2 linked regions of the Sporosarcina pasteurii genome follow. The main gene of each other region encodes a partner of the protein of the gene in region 2 in a complex. Links are inferred from orthologs where the notes say so. Each region holds a gene or a part of one and is shown on either strand. Other genes may lie near its edges. The genes, in order: AB1H92_RS07235 and AB1H92_RS02115.

What was found.
Region 1: the proteins of AB1H92_RS02115 (region 2) and AB1H92_RS07235 are in contact, whole or in part, in a crystal structure (PDB 3TUF), measured with the Bacillus subtilis proteins. The link is inferred for Sporosarcina pasteurii from one-to-one orthologs.

The regions. Positions count from the first base shown.
Region 1 is NZ_CP160452.1:1,564,958-1,576,887, forward strand. Bases 6,044-8,962 are described here. They hold AB1H92_RS07235 (SpoIIIAH-like family protein), read right to left. Parts: upstream 7,814-8,962; coding sequence 7,274-7,813; downstream 6,044-7,273. Other genes in these bases: accC (acetyl-CoA carboxylase biotin carboxylase subunit), read right to left, coding at 6,044-6,528; accB (acetyl-CoA carboxylase biotin carboxyl carrier protein), read right to left, coding at 6,539-7,042; AB1H92_RS07240 (hypothetical protein), read right to left, coding at 7,810-8,274; AB1H92_RS07245 (stage III sporulation protein AE), read right to left, coding at 8,473-8,962. Also shown: dxs (1-deoxy-D-xylulose-5-phosphate synthase), read right to left, coding at 1-667; AB1H92_RS07195 (polyprenyl synthetase family protein), read right to left, coding at 761-1,645; AB1H92_RS07200 (exodeoxyribonuclease VII small subunit), read right to left, coding at 1,635-1,880; xseA (exodeoxyribonuclease VII large subunit), read right to left, coding at 1,881-3,236; bifunctional methylenetetrahydrofolate dehydrogenase/methenyltetrahydrofolate cyclohydrolase FolD, read right to left, coding at 3,311-4,183; transcription antitermination factor NusB, read right to left, coding at 4,204-4,587; AB1H92_RS07220 (Asp23/Gls24 family envelope stress response protein), read right to left, coding at 4,772-5,161; more of accC, read right to left, coding at 5,179-6,043; more of AB1H92_RS07245, read right to left, coding at 8,963-9,372; AB1H92_RS07250 (hypothetical protein), read right to left, coding at 9,389-9,766; AB1H92_RS07255 (SpoIIIAC/SpoIIIAD family protein), read right to left, coding at 9,766-9,975; efp (elongation factor P), read right to left, coding at 10,139-10,696; AB1H92_RS07265 (Xaa-Pro peptidase family protein), read right to left, coding at 10,722-11,789; aroQ (type II 3-dehydroquinate dehydratase), read right to left, coding at 11,786-11,930. UniProt on the Bacillus subtilis protein: Involved in forespore engulfment. Forms a channel with SpoIIIAH that is open on the forespore end and closed (or gated) on the mother cell end.
Region 2 is NZ_CP160452.1:443,140-455,140, reverse strand. Bases 8,149-11,138 are described here. They hold AB1H92_RS02115 (M23 family metallopeptidase), read right to left. Parts: upstream 9,980-11,138; coding sequence 9,317-9,979; downstream 8,149-9,316. Other genes in these bases: spoIID (stage II sporulation protein D), read right to left, coding at 10,010-10,966; AB1H92_RS02120 (sporulation transcriptional regulator SpoIIID), read right to left, coding at 8,855-9,133; AB1H92_RS02125 (rod shape-determining protein), read right to left, coding at 8,149-8,375. Outside these bases: AB1H92_RS02175 (DEAD/DEAH box helicase), read left to right, coding at 1-1,936; AB1H92_RS02170 (hypothetical protein), read right to left, coding at 2,010-2,168; AB1H92_RS02165 (single-stranded DNA-binding protein), read right to left, coding at 2,440-2,880; AB1H92_RS02160 (hypothetical protein), read left to right, coding at 3,262-3,636; AB1H92_RS02155 (YwpF family protein), read left to right, coding at 3,623-4,075; AB1H92_RS02150 (hypothetical protein), read right to left, coding at 4,382-4,693; 3-hydroxyacyl-ACP dehydratase FabZ, read right to left, coding at 4,817-5,263; AB1H92_RS02140 (DNA-directed RNA polymerase subunit beta), read right to left, coding at 5,292-5,627; AB1H92_RS02135 (flagellar hook-basal body protein), read right to left, coding at 5,650-6,486; AB1H92_RS02130 (flagellar hook-basal body protein), read right to left, coding at 6,528-7,364; more of AB1H92_RS02125, read right to left, coding at 7,383-8,148; murA (UDP-N-acetylglucosamine 1-carboxyvinyltransferase), read right to left, coding at 11,688-12,001. UniProt on the Bacillus subtilis protein: Involved in forespore engulfment and required for anchoring membrane proteins on the forespore side of the septal membrane. Forms a channel with SpoIIIAH that is open on the forespore end and closed (or gated) on the mother cell end.

The sequences.
Region 1 (11,930 bases), 1.1 Mb from region 2 along the record:
CAGCAGCCGTAGCAACTTTACCACCAACTGCTGGAATCTTTTTCAAAATATACTCTAACTCATCTTTCGCTGAGTTGTATTTTCCAGCAGTACGAAGTTTTCCTAAGATGGAGTGTAAAGCGCCTACGTTTGGGGCAATGGACATTTCATTATCATTTAAAATCACAATCATATTCGTTTTCTCGTGTCCAATATGATTTAACGCTTCTAGCGCCATACCGCCCGTTAACGCACCATCACCGATAATCGGTAATACGTAATTGTCTTCTCCTTTAATATCACGTGCAACTGCCATCCCCATTGCAGCCGATAAAGAAGTCGAACTATGGCCCGCTTCCCAGACATCGTGTTCACTTTCGTCCATTTTAGGAAATCCGCAAAGCCCTTTATATTGTCTTAACGTATCAAATTCACTTGCCCGTCCAGTTAGAATTTTATGAACGTATGCTTGATGACCGACGTCCCATAAAAACTTATCATTCGGACTATCAAAAAGTTTGTGTAGAATTAATGTTAACTCTACAACGCCAAGGTTTGGACCAATATGACCACCAGTAACAGATAATTTCTCGATTAGGAAGGAGCGAATGTTAGTTGCAAGTTCTTTCAATTGCTCATTATCGAGCTGTTTAATAAAAGATGGATTGTTAATTTTTGTAAGATCCACCACTATCACACACCTTCACAAATTAATAACGACGTTCATTGTTATCCTTCATCTCATTATAACAACTGAAACGCTCAGTACAAGAATTTCAAGTTAAAAATTCCGTTCTACAATATAGTCTGCAAAGAGCGCTAGTAAAGAATCGTCCTTTTCTAAAAAGGCTAATGATTGTTTCGCTAGCGAATGATGGTGCATCAATTGTTTTTTAGCACCTTCAAGCCCTAAAACAATAGGATAAGTTGTCTTTTCACTCGATTCGTCACTTCCAGCGTTTTTACCTAATTCTTCGGTTGTTGATGTCACATCTAAAATGTCATCTTGAATTTGAAAGGCAAGTCCTATATTTTCAGCATAGACTTTAATCGCTTTCATTTTTTCGGCTTCTATATCTGCAAGTATGCCACCCGCCTCGATACAATAGGTAAGTAGCGCACCTGTTTTATTTAAATGAATTAATTCTAAATCTTGTAATGTTAAACTTTTTTTCTCGCCCTCAAGATCTAAAACTTGTCCAGCGACCATCCCTTTTGCACCAGATGCAATTGCTAATAAACGAATCAATTCAATACTTTTTTCTGGACGTATATTCGGTAAACTAGCTAATGTTTCAAAAGCAAGTGTTTGTAGTGCATCTCCAGCAAGTATCGCCATCGCTTCACCGTACACTTTATGATTCGTCGGTTTTCCTCGACGCATATCGTCATCGTCCATGCTTGGTAAATCATCGTGTATAAGAGAGTATGTATGAATTAGTTCAATCGCTGCTGCGACTTCCAATGCATGATCCGCATGAACGTCTAGGTCTTCAAGTGTTGCTAAAACTAGTAATGGGCGAATTCGTTTTCCACCTGCATGAATTGAATACAACATAGACGATTGTAAACTCTCTGGAATATCTTTTTTCATTAAAAGCGTATGTAAAGTATCGTTAATTCTCGGTGTGTGCGCTTCAATAAATTGCTCTAGTTTACCCTTCATCATTGTCTGCACCTTTTGTCGGTTCGAAAGGTTCTTTTTCACCGTTCACATCAATAATAGACATTAATTGTTTTTCAGCATTTTGCAATTTCCCTTGACAGAACGCAGACAATTCCATTCCTTCTTTGTAGAGCGTAATTGCGTCTTCTAATGGGACATCGCCGGCTTCAAGTTTCTTTACAACTTCTTCTAATTTAAGCATTGCTTCTTCAAAGCGAATTGGCTCCTCTTTCAATTAACTCTCCTCCAAGTCATCTTTATGAATTGATTTTATCATAGCTTTTGCGGTACCATCTTGCATTTTTATGTCGACCGTACTACCGACCTCTAATTTTTCTACTGATTTTTGAACTTTTTCATCTTGATAAACGATGGAATAACCCCGTTCTATGACATGTAAGGGATTTAATGAAGTTAACATTCGTACAGTTGACGAAAAACGATTTTGGCGTTGTTTTAAGTCATGTGTAGATGTTGTCATTAACCGATTCGTTAACACACTTATCTCACGGGCGGCCTCATTGACGCGGTACATTGGGGACATCGTTTTTAATCGATTGGTTAATCGTTCTAATTGGACTTCATCTCGCTCAATGATGGATTTGGGACTTCTCCTTAACCTCTCATCCAGATGAATGTGCTTTTCGATAAATGGTCGATAAAGTCGTTCAGGGAATTGGAGTGGATATGAGGTTTGAAGCGTTGTTAATCGTTTTTGTTCATGTTTTATTTTATAAGAGAAGGCACGATACAATGCACGTTTTCTATCGAGTGTTCTATCTATCAATTCTTCTCGTGATGGAACGGCTAATTCTGCAGCAGCTGTCGGCGTCGGTGCTCTTTTATCCGCAACAAAATCTGCAATCGTCGTATCCGTTTCGTGTCCGACAGCACTAATTACCGGAATGCGACTAGAAAAAATAGCCCGCGCGACAATTTCTTCGTTAAATGCCCACAAATCTTCAATAGACCCACCACCACGTCCAACAATAAGGACATCGATGCCACTATAACGATTCGCCTGTTCAATTGCCTCGACAATGGATGGTGCTGCTTGCGAACCTTGGACAACGGCTGGAAATAAGAGTATTTCAGCTAATGGGTAACGCCTTGAGATTGTCGAACAAATATCTTGTATCGCTGCACCTGTTTGAGCTGTTACAACACCGACCGTAGCGGGGTAAGTAGGTAACGGAACTTTCCATTTTTCATTAAACAATCCTTCTTGTTCCAGCTTTTCTTTCAATTGTTCAAACGCAAGATATAGTGCACCAATTCCGTCCGGTTGCATCGTTTGGACATAGAGTTGATATTGTCCGCTCGCTTCATAGACAGAAACATCCCCTATAATGAGTACGTTCATGCCATTTTCTGGTCTGAATTTTAATTTGAGTGCGTTCATTTTAAACATAACTGCACGAATACGACTTTTGTCATCTTTTAAAGTGAAATAAATATGTCCACTCGGATGAAGCGTGACGTTTGAAAGCTCTCCTTTCACGTACACTTGCCGTAAATGTGGATCCGCATCGAACTTTCTTTTCACATATTTCGTTAATGCTTGGACAGTTAAATATGGATTTTTTGTCACTTGTACGCCTCCTCCTTGAACGGATAGAAACGCTGTTCTACTTTATGAAGAACAGCGTTTCATACACCTTGATGTTATTTATCTTCGTGTTTTCCCGAAACGCACACCCGTTCAGCACTGAGTAGTGTGTTTTTGAGCAACATCGTAATCGTCATCGGTCCTACTCCACCAGGTACTGGCGTTATCAGTGAAGATTTTTCTTTCACATCGTCAAAATCTACATCTCCACATAACTTTCCGTTTTCATCTCGGTTCATACCGACATCAATCACAACGGCGCCTTCTTTCACATGATCCGCTTTAATAAACTTCGCCATACCAATTGCGACAATCAAAATATCAGCTTGCTTTGTATGGTGTGCTAAATCTTTTGTTCGGGAATGACAATAAGTAACTGTTGCATCTCGCTGCAATAATAGTTGGCCCATTGGTTTACCAACAATATTACTGCGTCCAATGATAACGGCATGCTTCCCTTTGATTTGTGTATTTGTTCGTTCAAGCAATTTAATGATTCCGTAAGGTGTACAAGACAAATAAGCATTTTGACCAATGATCATCTTTCCAACATTCACCGGATGAAAACCGTCCACATCTTTCGCTGAATCAATGGCCAAAATCACACGATTTTCATCGATATGCTTTGGCAAAGGTAATTGCACAAGGATTCCATGAATCGTATCATCGTCATTTAATTGGGCAATACGTTCCAGTATTTCTTGCTCACTTACCGTAGCTGCCAACTGAATCAACTCGGATTTCATACCTGCTTCAACACTTGATTTTTGTTTGTTTTTAACATATGTATGAGAAGCAGGGTCATCTCCTACAATGATTACTGCTAGTCCAGGAGTACATCCTTTATTTTTAAGATTTTGTACACGCTCTTTAATTTCTTCACGAATGATATTCCCTATTGCTCTTCCATCAATTAATTTTTCGTCCACTCGTATGTCCTCCAGATCAGTTACTTATTTGTCGTAAATTTTGATAGTACACCGTTAACAAAACGACCCGATTTTTCATCACCAAATGTTTTACTTAGCTCGATTGCCTCATTCATAATGACACGTTCAGGAGCCTCTTCACTATACTGCAATTCAAATACCGCAAGTCGTAAAATAGTTCTTTCTATTTTGGGCAAACGATCTAGCGACCAGTTTTCCAAGTTTTCTGTAAGGGCAGCATCTATTTCCTCTCTATGCTGCATAGTACCGCGCACTAAGTGTTCATAGAAGTGATTCGATTCTTCTTTTACAATAAAAGCAATCGCCTCTTCTATTGATAAATCTAGATTATCTAATTGGAAAAGCGTTTGAATCGCTTTTTCTCGTGCAACTCGTCTGTTCATCTTCATTTCTCCTCTACTGTTGCTTTCCGGCATTATCATATCATATCCATAAGTTTCCGGATACAGTAGACTTTTTATACTTCCTAAAAAGAGTTTGTCCAATAAGTACGAAAAAGTAGAGGGAGAGAACTTATAAATAAATTCTCCTCTACTTTTGTTGTGTACATTTGACAGACTGATGACCTCATACTGTTTCGGATTCTATGCCAGTAATATGAATATTTACTTCTTTTGTTTCAAGTGAAGTCATATTGTAAATTGCATTGCGTACTTGTTTTTGAATTTCAAATGCAACTTCACGTACTGAAAAACCATATTGGACGACACAATAAACATCTACCGTTAGGCCATCTTCTGACCAACTTGTTTTTACGCCTTTACCATGTTGTGTGCGTCCTAATTTTTCAGCAACACCAGTGGCGAAATTTCCTCTAGTATGCGCGACACCTTTTACTTCATTCGTCGCAATGCCGATAATGACCTCAAGTACTTCTGGAGCAAGCTGAACACGCCCTAATGCTTCATCTTCGGATGGTGCCATTCCGACAAATGAAGGCATTTCTTTATCTGCCATTTTCAGTTGTCCTCCTTTTACTTCATTATGTCATATTTCTCAAGAAACTTCGTATCAAAGTCCCCTGATTTAAACACTTCATCGCCCATCAATCTAAAATGAAACGGAATTGTTGTTTCAACACCTTCAATAATAAACTCATCCAGTGCACGTTTCATTCTTAAAACTGCTTCTTCACGAGTATCAGCGTGAACAATTAGCTTGGCAACCATAGAATCATAAAATGGTGGAATTGTGTAACCGGTATACATTGCCGAATCAACACGCACACCAAAACCACCTGGCGGCATATACATTTCTACTTTACCCGGTGAAGGCATAAAGTTGCGCGCTGGATTTTCTGCATTTATCCGACATTCAATCGACCAACCGTTTAACTGAATATCATCTTGTTGTAATGCCAGCTTTTCGCCTGATGCAATTTTAATTTGTTCTTTTATCAGGTCAACACCTGTAATCATTTCAGTAATCGTATGCTCTACTTGAATACGTGTATTCATTTCCATGAAATAGAACTTGTTATTAATGTGGTCGAAAATAAACTCAACGGTTCCCGCGCCCTCATAATTAACAGCTTTTGCAGCTTTGACAGCTGCTTCCCCCATTTCTTGACGAAGTTCAGGTGTAATTGCTGGTGATGGAGCTTCTTCCACTAGCTTTTGCATACGGCGCTGAATAGAACAATCACGTTCACCTAAGTGAATCGTATGACCAAATTGATCTGCGAGCACCTGTACTTCAACGTGGCGGAATATCTCAATATATTTTTCAAGGTAAACGCCTGGATTACCAAATGCAGCCGCAGCTTCTTTTTGTGTAATCTTTACACCTGTAATTAACTCTTCTTTATTGTTAGCGATACGTATCCCTTTACCGCCGCCGCCAGCAGTTGCTTTTATAATGACTGGGAAACCAATCTTTTCAGCAATCTCAAGCGCTTCATGTTCATCAGCTACGATACCTGTTGAACCTGGAACGATTGGAACACCCGCTTCACGCATAGTTTCACGCGCAACGTCTTTCGTCCCCATTCTTGAAATGGCATCGGAAGTAGGTCCGATAAATTTAATATTGACTTCTTCACATAGTTCAGCGAAACTTGCATTTTCTGCAAGAAACCCGTATCCAGGATGAATGCCATCACAGTCGGTTAACTTTGCTGTACTAATGATATTTGAGAAATTTAAATAGCTATCCGTCGATAACCTTGGGCCGATACAATACGCTTCATCTGCTAACTCTACATGTAAGGCCTCTTCATCAGCTTCTGAATAAACCGCAACTGTTTCAATCCCTAATTCTTTACATGCGCGGATGATGCGTACTGCAATCTCTCCACGGTTTGCAATTAATATTTTCTTCACAATCCATTCCTCCTTAGTTTGTTTTTACAAGGAAGAGGGGTTGTCCATATTCGACAAGCTGGCCGTCCTTCACAAGAATTTCTACAATTTCCCCTGAAACTTCCGCTTCAATTTCATTGAATAGCTTCATAGCTTCAACAATACAAACGACAGACTCGTCCGAAACTTTATCTCCAATTTTCACGTATGCATCAGCTTCAGGTGAGGATGCTGCATAGAACGTTCCAACCATTGGAGACGTAACTTCATGCATAGACTCATCATGTACAACTTCTACTTCTGGTGCTGCTTGTATTTCCTGTTGAACCGGTTGTGGTTTTGCCTCTACTTTAACTTCCGGTACTGGTGTAACAACCGGCTGTGCTTCTACTTGTTCAACTTGAACAGGTACGACAGTCTGCCCATTGCTTCCTTTTTTCAAGACAACTTTTGTATTGTCTGCTTCGTATGAGAACTTTTCGATCGAAGACTTATCAATTAACTTAATTATTTCTCGAATTTCTTGGATTTTTAACATGTCCCATTCTCCTGACTAAAAATATTTGATGCTCCCCTCTATTTTAGCTGTTTTCTTTCAAATTTGGAATACATATCATAGAAATGTTGTAAAATCATAAGAAAAAACCAAAAAAACATAGCAACTTTTGTCGAATCGGACCTTTTTCCGTCTTCTTCAACACGTTCAATTGCTATGTTTACAATTTAGTTTTTTATTTTCATGGTATCATTTTAATTTTTTTCGTTTCCTTCATGAATCTCCTTTAAAATCCACCTTTACTTTTTTAGCATCTTCCCAGTTACTCATAACAAGATGTGTAATTTCACTCGCTTGTTTATTAGAGTGTCCATCTTCGGATAAAACTGTAACTGTAACATTATTCCCTTCAGCACGAACGAATGCATCCGCATACCCTAATGCGATAATTTGCATTTCTAGTAAGGATTCCGCTGATTCTTGTTTGACAAGTTGAGCCATCTCATCAAATACTGCATTCTTTTCTGCCGAATCTTCAGTTGCATTTAATTTTGAAGTCAATTGTTCTTGTATTTGACTGCGCTCATCACGAACTTCCATTCGCATCGTTTCAAATAAGTAACTTTCTGCAAAAACCGGTTGTTTATCAGCATTGCCAGTTGTTTCCGTGATCGTCGCTGGATTATCGGAATCTCCAAAAATAGTAATTCCATCAAATGGCATTGGCGATTTCTTGTTCAAGTAGTAGATTGAGATAACCGCTACAAGGCTTAATAAAGTTAAGAACCATACTGTACGCTTATTTGTTTTCATTCTGTTTCCTCCCCATTTTTCATTTCGACGATGACAATTTGATGTTCTGGTAATTGCAGAACAGTTGCTAATGTTTTAGATAATAAATTTTGAATGACTGGATCTCCCCCACCTTCTGCGACGACAAGAATGCCTTGGATAGGTTTTGAAATTTTCTCCGTCTTTGTCTGGGAAAGAGAGAAATAATTGGAGAGCGGATCTTCTTTGTCGGAGTCATTATTATGATAGTAAATAGCCACTTTTCCAACGCCTTCAATCTTCATTAGTGCTTGTTCTAGCGCAACTTCTTCTCTTCTATCCCCCTCAATCGTTGACTTCCCTCCTCCGATTCCCCATACGTTGGTATTTATAATCATGATAACGAGAACTAATAAGGTTCCGAAAAAAACGGTTTGGATTTTTTTTGTTGGTTTTTGCATAATATCCCCATTTTCATTCGTTAAGGCATCTTTCTTCGTCATCAATAATTCATTTTATGCTAGCTCATAGATTGCTATGACCAAACAAAGAGAATACTGATCGGATAATCCATAAACCAATTGCCAACTTCACAATTGGCAAAAACTTCTCTTCGGATTCTTCAGGAAGTAGAAGCAATAAAATGGACGTTAATAACGAAATCGAAAGAATGCCAATTAAAAATTTTCCACTTGTCCACCTCACTTTGCGACGGTTAATAATTTGACAAGTATAATAACGAAAATTGCAGTGTAGATGAATGCAAACGCAAGCAGAAATGAAATCGCACATAAAACAAGTAGTGTTTTTCCGATATCATCGAGTAACCCTGTAATATCTTCATTTGTAAATGGTTCTACAAGCGCCGCAATCCATCTGTAAAACAATGCTGTTACTAACGTTTTTAAAGAAGGGACCAGTGCAACTGTCCATACCGCAGAAATAATCCACCCTCCTACAAAAACAGTGACCCCCGAAGAATAACGACCAATCGAGCCAATACTTTCGGTCATAAACGAACCAATAATCGGTATGTTTTGCTGGATTAGTTCTTTAACAGGCTCACTCGCGATACCAGAAAGCGCCCATGACATTGTCCCCCCTACAGTAATAAATATTGAATAAGCAGTCACCACGGCCGTTACCGTTCCAAATAATGTTGTACGTATTAATTCAGCTAAACGTGTGAACGGTACATCAGGTAGAAGTCTAGTTGCAACATCTAATAATAATGCCGTTGCTAATAGCGGAATAAGTAATTTATCTGCCAACAAAATAGATCCATTTGCAAATAAGAGCATTGCCGGTTGAAAGTTTAAAAAGTTGAACGTCCCACCTGCCGCTAAAATAGATGCTGTAATGATCGGATAAATTCCTATGAACATGGACGACAACGAATAAGCGACATTTCGAATTAAGATAAAATGTTGAAAGGCAGGTTGCAATGCCACTGAGATCACGATGAAAAATAAAATGATTCTCGTCCACTTTTTAAATGACGGAAAAAGAAAATCAATGAAAAGCGCCATAAATGTCGATAGAATAATGATGGCAAAACTTGAAATAATAGATCCGAGTATCGAGTCTAAAAAGGTAATCATACATATACCTGTCCGTTCATTTTGTAATAAGTGCTGATAATATATCGATGACTTCAGCTGCTTGATTCATCCACAATAATAGGATGGTAATTTTGACTGCAAAGTGGGAAATTTTCGCAAGAGATGCATACCCAGCATCCGCAATATGCGACGAAATTAATTCTGAAAGATAAAATAAAATGGCACTTCCAACTAGCAAAGAGACATACGGATTTGGAAGTGCTTCAAACTGTTGCAACAAAGTCCTTCCAAACGGAAAAACAACGGTTGTTAAAATAATGGTTAGCACAAGAAAGAATACTGCTGTATACAACAAAGGTTGTAACTTTGGCACCACGAACGAAATTGTTAGCAGCAACAAAAAAACGACAATCACTTGAAATAATGTCACCATTAGAACGACATCGCCAACCACTGGAAAAATTCGGATATTTCAATGAAGAAAACTCTCAGAAAGCGTAGGAGCTCTGCTGTAATATAAATATACGCAAAGATAAATAGAAAAAAAGAAAAGTCTTTCTTTCCTGTCTGCTCAAAAAACACATGCAATATTCCAATGACTAAACCGATACCGGCAATCCTAAGTAAATCATTTAGCTCCATCCGCTACTCCCTCCATACAACAAGACTATGTCGTTTTTTCAAGTCTTAGAACAGAAAATAAAAGGCTTTATGGTATTGATTGAAAAAATTTGGGCAACAAAAAAAGCAACCTATACGCTAGGTTGCTTTTCACTTTATTTATTAATTTTTATTATAAAATTAATCAAGCGCGTGAAACATATTCGCCTTCTTCTGTATTGACCACTAGTACATCACCTTGGTTTACGAAAAATGGTACTTGAACTGTTAAGCCCGTTTCTAATGTAGCTGGCTTCGAACCACCGCTTGCCGTGTCACCTTTGATGCCAGGCTCAGTTTCAGTGACTTCAAGTTCTACTGTAATTGGTAATTGAACCCCAAGTACTTCTCCTTGAAATTGAATGACATGTACTTCCATTCCTTCTTTTAGGAATTTCAATTCATACTCGAGTTGAGTTTCAGATAGTTCAAGTTGGTCGTACGTTTCATTATTCATGAAGACATGGTCAGAACCATTCGCATATAAGTATTGCATTTTAACATTATCAATTTGGGCTCTTTTTACTCGCTCGCCGCCACGGAATGTTTTCTCGTTAATGTTGCCATTACGTAAGTTACGAAGCTTCGAACGAACGAAGGCAGCACCTTTACCAGGTTTAACGTGTTGGAATTCGATTACACGCCAAATGTCTCCGTCCACTTCAATAGTTGCACCTGTTCTAAAATCGTTCACTGAAATCATTGTAATTCCTCCAATAAAAATAAAATTATAGTATGAGTAATTCTTTCGTTGCGAATGTTAATCGTTTATTGCCGTCCTCCGTAATCACGATATCATCTTCAATACGAACGCCGCCAATTTCTGGCAAGTAAATACCAGGCTCTACTGTCACAACCATATTTGGTTCTAAAACAGTTTCGGATCTGAATGACAATGCTGGTCCTTCATGTACTTCGAGTCCGATGCCATGCCCAGTAGAATGCCCAAATGCTTCACCATATCCTTTAGAAGCAATATACTCTCTAGCAATTCGATCCGCTTCAATACCTGTCATACCCGGTTTAATACTTTGTAATGCACGTTCCTGCGCCTCAAGTGTTACAGCATAAATTTCTTTCAGCTTTTCAGATGGCTCACCGACAGCAACGGTTCTTGTAATATCAGAGATATACCCGTTGTAAAGCGCGCCGTAATCCAATGTGACGAAGTCTCCCGACTCAATCACTTTATCTGTCGCAACACCATGAGGAAGTGCACTTCTTAATCCCGACGCCACAATAATTGAAAATGATGAAGAAGTCGCCCCTTGTTTTCTCATGAAAAACTCTAACTCATTTGAAACGTCAAGCTCTGTAATTCCTGGTCGAATATAGTCAATAATATGTTGGAATGCGTCATCCGCAATTTTAGCTGCTTGTTGTAAAATCTCAAGTTCCTCGGTAGTTTTGACCATGCGAAGCTTTTCAACAATTCCTGAAACAGGTTTTAATTCTGCCTCAATTTCTTTATTGTATAATTCGTAGAGACCAAATGATAAGTCATCTTTCTCGAATCCAACTGTTTTGACATTCATATTTTTTACTTGCGCTGCTACTTCTTCAATGATTGTTTTCGTATGTTGAACGATACGATATCCTTCGATTTCTTTTTCCGCTTGTTCAGTATACCTGAAATCTGTAATAAATACCGCATCTTTTGCTGAAACAAGCGCAACGCCAGCTGTCCCCGTAAATTCGGTCATATAGCGGCGGTTATAAGGATTCGTAATGAGCAAGGCATCAATATGTTCTTTTTCCAATTGTTTACGTAAATTTGTTAGTTTCAAATTTCTCATTCTCCCTTTTGTCGGAGGAGGAATGCATGAAGTGCCAATGAGTATCCATCAGTCCCAAAACCGGTTAATTGACCAATACAGACTGGCGCAATAACCGACTCTTGTCTGAACGATTCACGGTTATGTATATTAGATATATGA
Region 2 (12,001 bases):
CCTTCAGGAAGACCTACCACTTCTTCAATCATTCGGCTTTCCGGTAATTTTACCAGCTTGGTTAAAATCAATTACTGAATCTAAAATGCGTGTGCGTACAAGTGCAAGTGTGCAATCTTACCAATCGGCCACAGGATTAGATGAAGTACTCGCCTTCGATTGGAGTTTTTCACTAGCTGGAAATGAAATTGATCAACAAAGCTTCCGACGACTTGTGGAAGAGAATCGTGAATATATTCGTTCGGGTGACGAGTGGTTCCATATTGACCCGGTTTGGTTACAAAAAATCCGTGACTTAATGGAACGGGCTGACGCGGGCGAATGGACTGTAAAAGACTTGTTATTTCAAGACGTCCCTGAAGAAATTGCACCGTTAGCGGACGATGAAGAGGAGTTTGAATCCGATCCACTTCTAGAGTTTTCCATGCAGAAATCACTACGTACCTATATGGAAACTTTAGCTGAGAAGAAAGGGCTCCCATCCGCTGGCATTCCTGCCGAGCTGAACGCAACATTACGTCCGTATCAAGAAGACGGTTATAACTGGCTTGTCTTTATGCGTGACAATCAATTCGGTGCTTGTTTAGCGGATGATATGGGGCTCGGAAAAACCGTACAACTCATCGCTTATTTATTAAATGTGCATAATAGGCCTGAAACGACTGGCCCGTCTTTAATCGTTTGTCCGACAAGTGTTCTTGGGAATTGGCAAAAAGAACTTGAACGATTTGCACCATCATTATCTGTCCATTTGCATTATGGACCCTCACGTGAAAAAGATGAAGACTTCAAGACGTTCGTACAAACTAAAAGACCAGATGTTATTTTAACAACATATGGGACAGCCTCACAAGATGGTGAGATGCTTGCTGAAACCGAATTTACAGCGATTACGTTAGATGAAGCGCAAAACATTAAAAATATGCAAACAAAACAGTCGCGCGCGATTCGTAAATTACATGGTCAGCATCATATCGCTTTAACAGGAACCCCTATCGAAAACCGTCTTTCAGAACTATGGGCGATCTTTGACTTTATTCATAGAGGTTATTTCGGTAATTTCCGTACCTTTACGGATCAGTTTATTATTCCGATCGAACGCGATGATTCAGAGAGAGACAAAAGAAAATTGCGTGCTAAAATTCGACCGTTTCTATTGAGACGTACGAAAAACGACCCTGATTTACTGCTCAATTTGCCGAAAAAACTTGAACAAAATGAGTATTGTCCACTCACTACAGAACAAGCCGCATTATACGAAAGCTTTTTGGATGAAACAAAATTCAAACTGGAAACACTGACTGGTTTTGAAAAGAAAGGCCTCGTGTTAACGATGCTGAATCGACTCAAACAATTGTGTAACCATCCAGCATTATTCTTAAAAGAGCCAAACCGCCCTGCTGCAGAAATGGTGGCTCGCTCTGAAAAATTAAAGAGCATCGTCTCGATGTCTGCTAACATTGCAGCTAATGGTGAACAATGTATTATTTTCACGCAATACATTGGGATGGGTAGACTACTTCAACATTGTCTCTCTGAACTGCATAATATTGACGCACCATTTTTAACTGGTAGTATGCCAAAAACACAACGTGACAGCCTTGTAGATGACTTCCAAAAAGGGAACTTCCCTATTTTCATCTTATCATTACGGGCTGGTGGAACTGGATTGAATTTAACGGCCGCAAACCACGTGCTTCACGCTGATCGTTGGTGGAACCCTGCAGTTGAAAATCAAGCAACAGACCGCGCTTACCGTATTGGACAAACGAAATTTGTCCATGTGCATAAGTTTGTGACAATCGGTACAATCGAAGAAAAAATTGATAAAATGCTTGAAGAAAAAGCCGCACTTTCTGCTGATCTCATTTTATCTAATCAGTGGTTGGCCGAGCTTTCCGATGATGATCTCGACGATTTATTATCATTTGGTTAATCCGAATCTCAAAGAAGTCTTCTTCTTTGGGATTTTTTTAATTAAATGAATGCAACTTGAGTTGGGTAATTCTTTATCTCACCTTATCAAATGAACGGTGCATCTTTAAATACATTCTTCTTTCTTGAACATCTTCTAATTCTCTAAGTCTTTCGTTTAAATTTGCTACCATTCGGATTAACTCGCTAATTTGCAATTCCATTCGAAGAATTTCTTTATTAATACGGTGCATGTCTACCGACACTCCTTTTTAGTACCGCTTGTACGACACTTAAAAGTAGAAGCAGTCTCTACTTATAAGTGTCCTATGCGGTTTTCTTCTTAGATAATTGGCTGGTCAGCTTCCCCAAACCGACCATTGTTTTCCCTGCCTCGTAGCATTTTTTCACAAAATGAATGTTCATTAAATCCCTATTAAGTCTCCACTTAAAATTTCCTAACGCTATTTTCTTTTTGATCAAGCCGCCGGTCTGTGAACCGTCCAATCTCCTCCTTTTCTTCAATTACATAATTGGTAAATCATTACTTTCCCTCTTCGGTAACTGAAAGTGCTCTTCCTCTGTTGACTGTGCCGCTTGTACTGTTTCAAACACCGTAGGTTCAGCATACAATTCTGCTGTCGCCCTACTTTTTGTCGCGATAAATTGTACTTTATCGCCAATCACTTCCGTCACATAAACCCGACTTTTATCTTCACGTTCATATGACCTAGATTGAATTCGACCCGATACACTAATAAGCGAGCCTTTCCCACAATGCTTTGCAGTGTTCTCCGCTAATTTGCCCCATAAAGAACAAAGAATAAAATCAGCTTCAATCTCCCCTCGTGTGTTTTTAAAATTGCGATTCACTGCAAGTACAAAATTTGTTTGGACCCGATCTCTCGCAATCTCGCGGAGTATTGGATCTTTCGTAATGCGTCCTACCAGTGCTACTTGATTCAATCGCCTACCTCCCTTCTCCATTAAAGTAAGCCTATCGTACCTCGTTAAACAATATTTTGACAATGTTGAATTAGGGAGTTTCCAGTCATATTTTGCATTGAATTTTAAGTTTTCTATCGGCCACATTATTTATTTCGCAAATATATTTAGGGTTACTCGTTTCTTTACGGATTTCTGCGGATTACGATAATACTAATTTGGTTGATTTTAAATTATTTTTGTAGGTCCTAAGAAGATGTACAGTTCTAAGAGATTGGCACTCTATTTTCAAAAGGAAAAACCGCACTTGAATCGATTTCATATTTTCTTTTTTATGTAATAAAGTTGAATGATATTTTTATTTATCCATTAGTTGTTCGTCATTAGTATAAGGGGTGTCTGTTGATTGGAGTGGAAGGCGGCGACTCCTGTGGGATTAGCGAAAGCCGTCACGAAGAACGGCTTTTGCGAGTAAAAGCGAAGCGTTATGAGCAGGAATATCCAAAAGGATGCCTTAATTTCTGCAAAAAACCGCAGAAATACGGCAAACCGCAATCTGCGTTTTGCGATTGGCTCACCGCCCGCCCCACGGAAAGCGTCCGCCTGGAACGGAAATCTACATCGTTCGGTATTTATTATAGTAAGGTTGGTTATAAAATCAATTCACTTCATAACTATTTACACATACTCACAAGCGATACTAGAATACTTTTCTTTTTACCCGTATGGTATACTCAAACTATATTTAAGGGGGATGGTGCGATTGAAAACATTTAAAATGATTTCTATCAACATTTTTCATGAAGGAAAATTTCATGACTACCCGCTCATTGACGGCATTATTATTAACCAAGAGAATAGTCATCGAATGTGGATTCTTGAAATGTTTATCGAAGGAAAGCATAAAAGTTTTTTTGAAGCCAAAATGAGCAAAGATGAATTAATTGAAACAAAAGTCGTTATATCTTATCCAGAAAATGAACCAGCAGCTTTTCATGTAGCCATTATGAACGTAAAACAAATTGGCGAAAATATTTCTGTTTTAATGAAAGGTCGTTTAAAACGAGCTCGTTCCCAATATGCAGAACAGCTTTTAGAACAACTAATTGATGAAGGTTTGAGTGGTCAAGAACTTCTTGGAAAATTCGAGTCAGACATGCGCTCTCGCCCCCGTTTAAAAAAAGACCGTCAAAATGAAGAACTAACAAAAAAATAAATCTCACAACAGATCATTCATCAATGATCTGTTTTTTTATGATTTCAAATAAAACATTCACATAATTGTTTATAAATTCACAGTTATCCATAATCTATCAACACCATCCACAACTTATCCACAAATGATTGTGATTTGCACACACTTTCTCTATTTTATAAACAATTCTATTAATAGTTATCCACAAGTGAACAGCATTTGGTTTCAAACACCAGAATTTTTTTATGTATAAAAAAAGTGTAGACAAAGTCACAAAAGACTTTATCTACACTTTAACCGCTATACACGGTTTTGCGCGGCTTGCGGTCAGCGGTTATTATTGTTGTTACCATCTAAATTCTCATCGAGAAGTGGCGCGTTATCATCGCCGAACATGTTACCATCGTTCATTCCATCATCATTTATGACGCCGCCGTTATTTCCGTTATTGTTATCGATGCCGTCTAAATCTGAACCGCCACGACGTTCATCTTGTACATCGGGTGTCCAATTTTGTTCACGGTTGTCTAAGTTGTCTTCCATCGGTGTCTCATTGTTCTCAGGAAGCGCACCGTTATTCATACAAGCACCTAAAGCTAATGTCGACATAAGAATGAACGGAAATGCTTTTTTCAACATGAAAAATTCCCTCCTTTCCACAAGCCGTCTATCATACATCGTTGCATGATACTATCTAGGTTGGTCGAAAAGTTGGGAACTATCCGTAATTATTACTGTTATTTTATTGTAAATATTTATGTTTTATTCTTCAGATGCTGGACTCACAGGACCTAGCGCAAACATGATTTCTGTTTCACAAACGATTTCACCGTCTACTGTAGCCTTTGCTTGTCCTTTCCCCATCGGTCCACGTAAACGTGTAATTTCTACTTCTAATCGCAGTGTATCCCCAGGTGTGACTTGCTTCTTAAATCGACATTTGTCAATGCCAGTAAAAAATGCAAGACGTCCTTTATTTTCTTCTTTTTGTAATAAAGCAACAGCTCCAACTTGTGCTAATGCCTCTACAATGAGTACGCCAGGCATAACTGGGTATCCTGGAAAGTGACCGTTAAAAAACTCTTCATTGATTGTCACATTTTTTAATCCGACTGCTCTTTTTCCTTCTTCAACTTCAAGAATTCTGTCAATCATTAAAAAAGGATAACGATGCGGTAAAATTGCTTGAATTTGCTCTGCTGTTAGCATGGTTCTTCCTCCTGTTTCTTATGTATCTTTATTCTTTCCCTTTAATAATGTCCGTAATATGCGTCCATGTTGCCTTTTTGAATACATCACCCGGATCACCATCACCTATGACACTATATCCCGTATAGAGTCCTATTGTCGCAACGACAACAAGCAATAAGAGCACGAGAATCGTTCGTAACCAAATCGGGATTAACCGAATTTGTACCCACTTTACATTCTTCTCATTGTCTTCATGCTCTTCATTTCGTTTCTGTTTTTTTAGTTTTAGGCGTTCTAAACGTGATCCTATTTTGGATTTTTGCTTTTCCTCTGTTGTTGAAACCTGTTTAGACACTGCATCTTGCTTATTTTCTTCATTCATTGTTCAATACTCCCTATGAAGCTTATCTAATGCCGTTAATAAGACCTAGCATTTGATCAGCCAGCGTGACAGCACGCGCATTAAATTGATAATTTCGCTGAACATTGATAAGATCTGTCATTTCTTTTTCATAATGAACGTTAGACGTTTCGAGGACTCCGTTCTGTAAACCAATTATATTTCGATCAGCACCTTGGAGGTTCGTGAAAATCTCCTCTTCTGTCACGCCTAATTCCGCCATATTTCGCGGTAAACCGATATAGGTTCCTGATAAATGTTCCATAAAGTTGGGGCGCTCAATGACAGTTATACCTAGCTCAATGCTAGTTACAGTACCGTTGTTACCCGTCACTTCTAGTATACCACCAGGTTGAACACTATAATGGGCAACATCATCATTAAAAACGATTGGCATACCTTGTGCATTTGCAATCGGATTTCCATCATCATTTACTAACATCAACTGCCCACCTTCAATCGGCGTGATGTAAAAGGAACCTTGACGTGTATAAACAGTTTCTTCTCCGCCTTCTGTCGGCATAATGACATTAAAATATTGCTTTGGCGTCGTCAATGCAAAGTCTAACTGCCGTTCGGTCGCTTGCAGTGACCCCAATTTCCAATTCATTTGCGTCTGTGCAATTTTTGCCCCAGTTCCGTACCGAATCCCTACCGGAGATTGACGCGGTGCGCGGTCCGCTTTGTCGTTTGTAAATTGTTCATATAGCATTTCTTGAAAGCTTGCTTGACTTGCTTTGAACCCATGCGTTGAAGCGTTGGCAAGGTTATTTCCAATAATATCAAATTGATGTTGGAGTTGATTCATTGTATTCGTTGCTGTAATCATCGTCCGTATCATTCACTTATAGTCTCCTTATTTCTCGCGAATCATGCTTTGATTTATACTTTTCCAACTTCATTTACTGCTTTTTCCATACTACGATCATAAGCTTGCAAAACTTTTTGATTCGCTTCAAAGGCACGATAAGCAGTGAGTAAATCCGTCATTGTGCGACCAGCATCGACGTTCGACCTTTCGACAAACCCTTGTTGAATGGAATATGTCACATCGGGTATATTATTCACTGTCATTAAGTTGTCCCCGTTTTCCGTCACGAATAAACCTTCGCCCTGCTTCATCAGCGTATCTGGTCTTGCTGCGAATGAAATACCAAGTGTTGCAACTACGTTATCATTTTCCATAATAACACCAGATTCGGTAACACGAAAGTCATCGCCTTGAAGTGTGATGCGGTTGCCATTCGAATCCAACACATAATACCCTGCAGGAGACGTTAATAAACCGTTTGCATCAAGGGCAAAATTTCCGTTTCGCGTATAGTATGTCCCGCCCTCGTCATTTTCCAACGTAAAGAATATCGTACCTTGAATGCCAGTTTCTTCGTCTGTCGGCAAAAATCCATCAACGAGCGCAACATCTGTTGTTAATTCCGTTTCTTGCAGTTGACCTTGAATAAACAACGGCAATGTTTCTTGCATATATACACCAGTTGAAAGCGGTCCAATCGGTGCAACACCTTTCAAGTTGAACCCATTTTCTGTTGGAATACGGGTTGATTGCACACTTGACAGAAGCATTTCAGGAAAGGAACGGATGGAAGACTGTTCAGCCTTAAAACCTGGTGTATTCACATTTGCCATATTGTTTGTTAACATTTCTGTCCTGCGCTGTTGGGCAATCATACCAGAGGCAACTGTATAGAAACCGCGAAACATAATTTCAACTCCATATTGTTATTTTTTGCTTGTCTTATTAATATTTTCTAAAAGTAAGCTCGTTCCAATTGCAACACAATCAAGCGGATTTTCTGCAATAAATACAGGTACTTTTAATTCTTCCGCTAGCAATTGATCAATGCCATGCATCATAGCGCCTCCGCCTGACAAAAAGATGCCTCGATCAATAATATCAGCTGAAAGTTCAGGTGGCGTTTTTTCAAGCACATTTCTTGCAGCTTGTACAATCATATAAGCTGATTCTTGTAAGGCTCCTTCAATTTCTGCTGACTTGACTGTTATCGTTCGCGGAAGACCAGAAACCATGTCACGGCCCCGAATATCCAATTGTTCATTACGAGAACCTGGGAAAACAGTACTTACTTCAACTTTAATTTTCTCGGCAGTACGTTCACCGATGAGCAATTTATACGAGCGTTTAATATATTGAACGATTTCATTATCGAATGTATCACCAGCTACATTTATCGATTGTGAGGTCACAATGTCACCCATGGATAATACTGCTACATCCGTTGTTCCACCACCAATATCAATGACCATATTACCGCTCGGTTGAAAAATATCCATGCCCGCACCGATTGCAGCCACTTTCGGTTCTTCTTCTAAATAAATCTTTTTTCCTCCCGCTTTTTCCGCTGCTTCACGAATCGCTTTCTGCTCAACACTTGTAATATTCGTCGGGCAACAGACGAGTATGCGAGGTTTAGAGAAAAATCCTTTTACATTTATTTTATTAATAAAATGACTTAACATTGCTTCAGTTATATGAAAATCAGCAATAACGCCGTCTTTCATCGGTCGGATTGCAACAATATTTCCTGGTGTTCTACCTACCATTTTCCAAGCTTCTTCACCGACAGCGAGCACTTTATTTGTTTGTTTTTCAATTGCAACGACTGATGGTTCGTTAAGCACAATTCCTTTTCCTTTTACGTGCATTAAAACGTTTGCCGTGCCAAGGTCTATTCCGATATCTTTTGCAAACATGATTCCTGTTTCCCCTTCCATCTAATCAATGGCCTATTATCAATTAATACATAGATGCGACAGGCGAGTTGACTATTAAAGCCCTATTTCGCACTGTGTTTACCTAGGTCTAAAAACACAATCATCAGGCGCGCTACTAGGTATATTACTCCAACCGATTTACGCCACTTTTTAACTATATCATCTCAAAATTCGTATTAAATCCGTTCGAGTTTTATCATTCTACAAGAAAAAAATAAACACTCTTAATATTTAATTTTACCATAGTTTCTGGTAAAAGAATATCCGAAAGAACTATTATTTAGCTATCATTTTAGCTTTGATAGACCTATTCCGTTACTATTTCAGCAGACAGATTTTCTTAAAAAATGATTCCGCTCACACATTGACTTCCATTTGAAGCTAACGTTTTTCACTTCAGCCAATTATGCGTTAAATAAACATAAAAAAACGACCCGCAATATGCGAAGTCGCTTTCATTACTTACTTGCCTCTTCTTCTTGTTTTTTCGATTCATTGATCCACTTAATCCTTGTTGCTTCGCCACCTCGTAAATGTCGAACTGATTTATGGTAGGCGAGTATTTTTGCAACCTCTTCTGACAGTGATGCATCTACATTCGGCAAACGTTCTGTCAGGTCTTTGTGTACTGTGCTTTTTGAATAGCCTGTCGCCTTCGCCAATGCTCGTACCGTAACTTCAGTTTCAAGCAGCAGTTCTCCGAGGCGCACGCATCGCCTCCGTATTTGCTCGTGCACGCCCTCTTCCTTTCCTGTCAGCTTTAAGTCTTCTTCTAATATATGCAACAGGAAAGGCCGGTATGCGCGCAATTGATATCATTCTTATACTTTGGCGGTGCGTATTAACAGTTATGGGTAAACAATACAACGAACCATTTTGCACAAGAGTCAGTAAGCGTTAAAAACTCTTCAAGATAAGTTCTAGAAACCTAGGTAAGATCCTGGATTAACAGGTTCATCATTGACAAGTACTTGGAAGTGAAGATGTGTGCCAGCATTCGGGTTCCATTCATTAGCCGAAGCATTTCCGAGTGGTTCCCCTTGTGTTACTTCTTCACCTTTTTTCACGAGAACACCAGATAGAGAGCTGTAAACTGTTTTCATTCCATCAGCGTGAGAAATGATTACTTCATCGCCTTGGAAGACATCTGTAACAACTTCTTCAACGACACCCGTTGCCGCAGCAACTACTTCAAAAGGTTGGTCGTCTATCGAAATGGAGACACCTGTGCTTGTTTCGTATGTTTGATTAAATACAAGTAATGAGTTCTCCTGTACGGACTCTTCTGCTTCCAAATCATAATAGTTTTGCAAGATTGCGACGTCGTCTAGCAACTCTTCTGAGAATGGATACTTAAGTACTTCCTTTGATGCGTTTGTTTCTACAACCAATTCACCGTTGTCGGAATCACCGCCCATTGTACCGTCCGTTAATTCTGGAGCATCATTTTTTACTAGTGCACTATACCCCCAGACCATCCCTACGAATACAATTGCGATTCCCGAATAAACGGCAGGCCAAAGCCAATTTTTCTTCTTTGTTTGTTTGTCCTTTTGAGAAGGAGATTTTTTTTCTTCTCTCATAATCATCACCTCACTTGCATTCTTTGCAAGTTAAGGTGTTTTTAAACATTCAGGATCATTTATTAATATTTTTTTTATTTCTGTGTCTAAATAATAGTGTGCAATGATTTCATTTGCCGTTAAACCTTGCTGGGCAAGTGCCTCAGCTCCGTATTGACTCATCCCAACTCCATGTCCATAACCGACTGTATCAATGAGTACAAGGTTATTAGTAACGTCGAAGGCAATATCAAAGTCCGTTGATCGGAGGCCAAGAAGCTCTCGAATCTCTCTACCTTCTTTTTCAAAACCGTCCGTGACCATCTTTTGAACGCGTCCCGATGAGTTACGAATGAGTTGGAGGGACTCAAACATCGTCGCATCCCAGTTCATACCGAGTGCTTCATTCCATTTGGCTAGAGGAATTTTGTTTTCTTCTTTATAAACTGGCGTTAACGCTTCTTCTCCTGCGCTGTCAACACTTTGTAAATAAGGAACATCTGCGCCACTGTAATTTTGAGCTGTTTCCGTTTTTCCATTTGAAGTTGAAAAGAACATTGCCGAAATAATCTCATCTTCATAGACGATGATTTCGCCTGCAGTTGCACGAACAGCTGCGTCAATTTTCTTTTCATTTTTCTTGAATTCTTTTCCCCAGTTTTTCTTGCGCTCTGCTTCTGTATAAAAAACTTGAGCAGAAACGTCTTTAGCGATTGGCTTTACTCCTTTCTCCGTTGTTCTAAGGGCGTATGTACGTGCTGCAAGCGCTTGGGCTTTCAAAGCTTCCTCATGGAAGGCTATTGGCATTTCAGCAGCAACGACTCCTTTTACGTATTCTTCTAGCGCGAAAGGCTTGTCCACCCCTTGAACGGTAATTTCAAATGGACAGTATCCCCCCTCCTTTTTTGTTTGCTCAGCTTGGGGTTTTGGAGATTCTTTAATGATGAGTAACGGAAAGAAAAACAATAATAGAACAAATATTGAAAGTGCTATCCATAATTTTCTCATAGTAGATTATATGAAAATGAAGAAACTTTATTCATTTATAATGGGTCAATTTATACTCTTGAATGTTTTGGTATATGGTATGTTCGTTGATTGGAGTGGAGAGCGGTGACTCCGGTGGGACTAGCGAAAGCCGTCACGAAGAACGGCTTTTGCGAGTAAAAGCGAAGCGTTATGAGCAGGAATATCCAACAGGATGCCTTAATTTCAGCAAAAACCGCAGAAATTAAGGCAAATCGCAATCTGTGTTTTGCGATTGGCTCACCGCCCGCCCCACGGAAATAATAAAAGCTGAAGGAGGCGGTTAGATGCGATAAGCATAAGACGAATTAACGGAGTGACGCTTTTTGTCACGCAGTTAATTTGGCTTATGACTCGAGCATCTGCCTCCTGAAGCTGGAATAGCGTCCGCCCGGAACGGAAATCAATATTATTCGGAGATTATTGTAGGTTTTAATGTATAAAAACAAAATTATTGTACAGACTTATAAAGTAGTTTTTTCAGAAGTAAAGTTTTCCTATCAATTAAAAAAGCTATCGTACAAGACGATAGCTTTATCATGCATAGACTATAGAAGAAGCCCACCTTCTCCTATAGTATTTACGATATTTTCTCTGGTAGGATAAGACACAATAAATGTATAAATCAATTGCTTCAATTATGATATTGAATCATTTTATATACAATAAGTGCTTGTTACAAAAGAAAAAAGGATTATTCATATTAGTTGGAAAGTGTGAATTTTTTTCCTTCTTTTACTTCTGAAGAAACACGTTCAATGTCTGCGCCAAGTGCTTCTAATTTCTGATGGAAATTAACGTAACCGCGATCTAAATGGGATAGTTCCGTTACACGCGTTACACCTTCTGCAGCTAATCCAGCAAGAATTAACGCAGCAGCAGCGCGCAGATCCGTTGCAGCAACTTCTGCACCTTGTAATTTGGATGGTCCTTCTAACACTACGGAACGTCCTTCAATTTTCACGGAGCCGTTCATGCGACGGAATTCTTCTACGTGCATAAAACGGTTTTCAAATA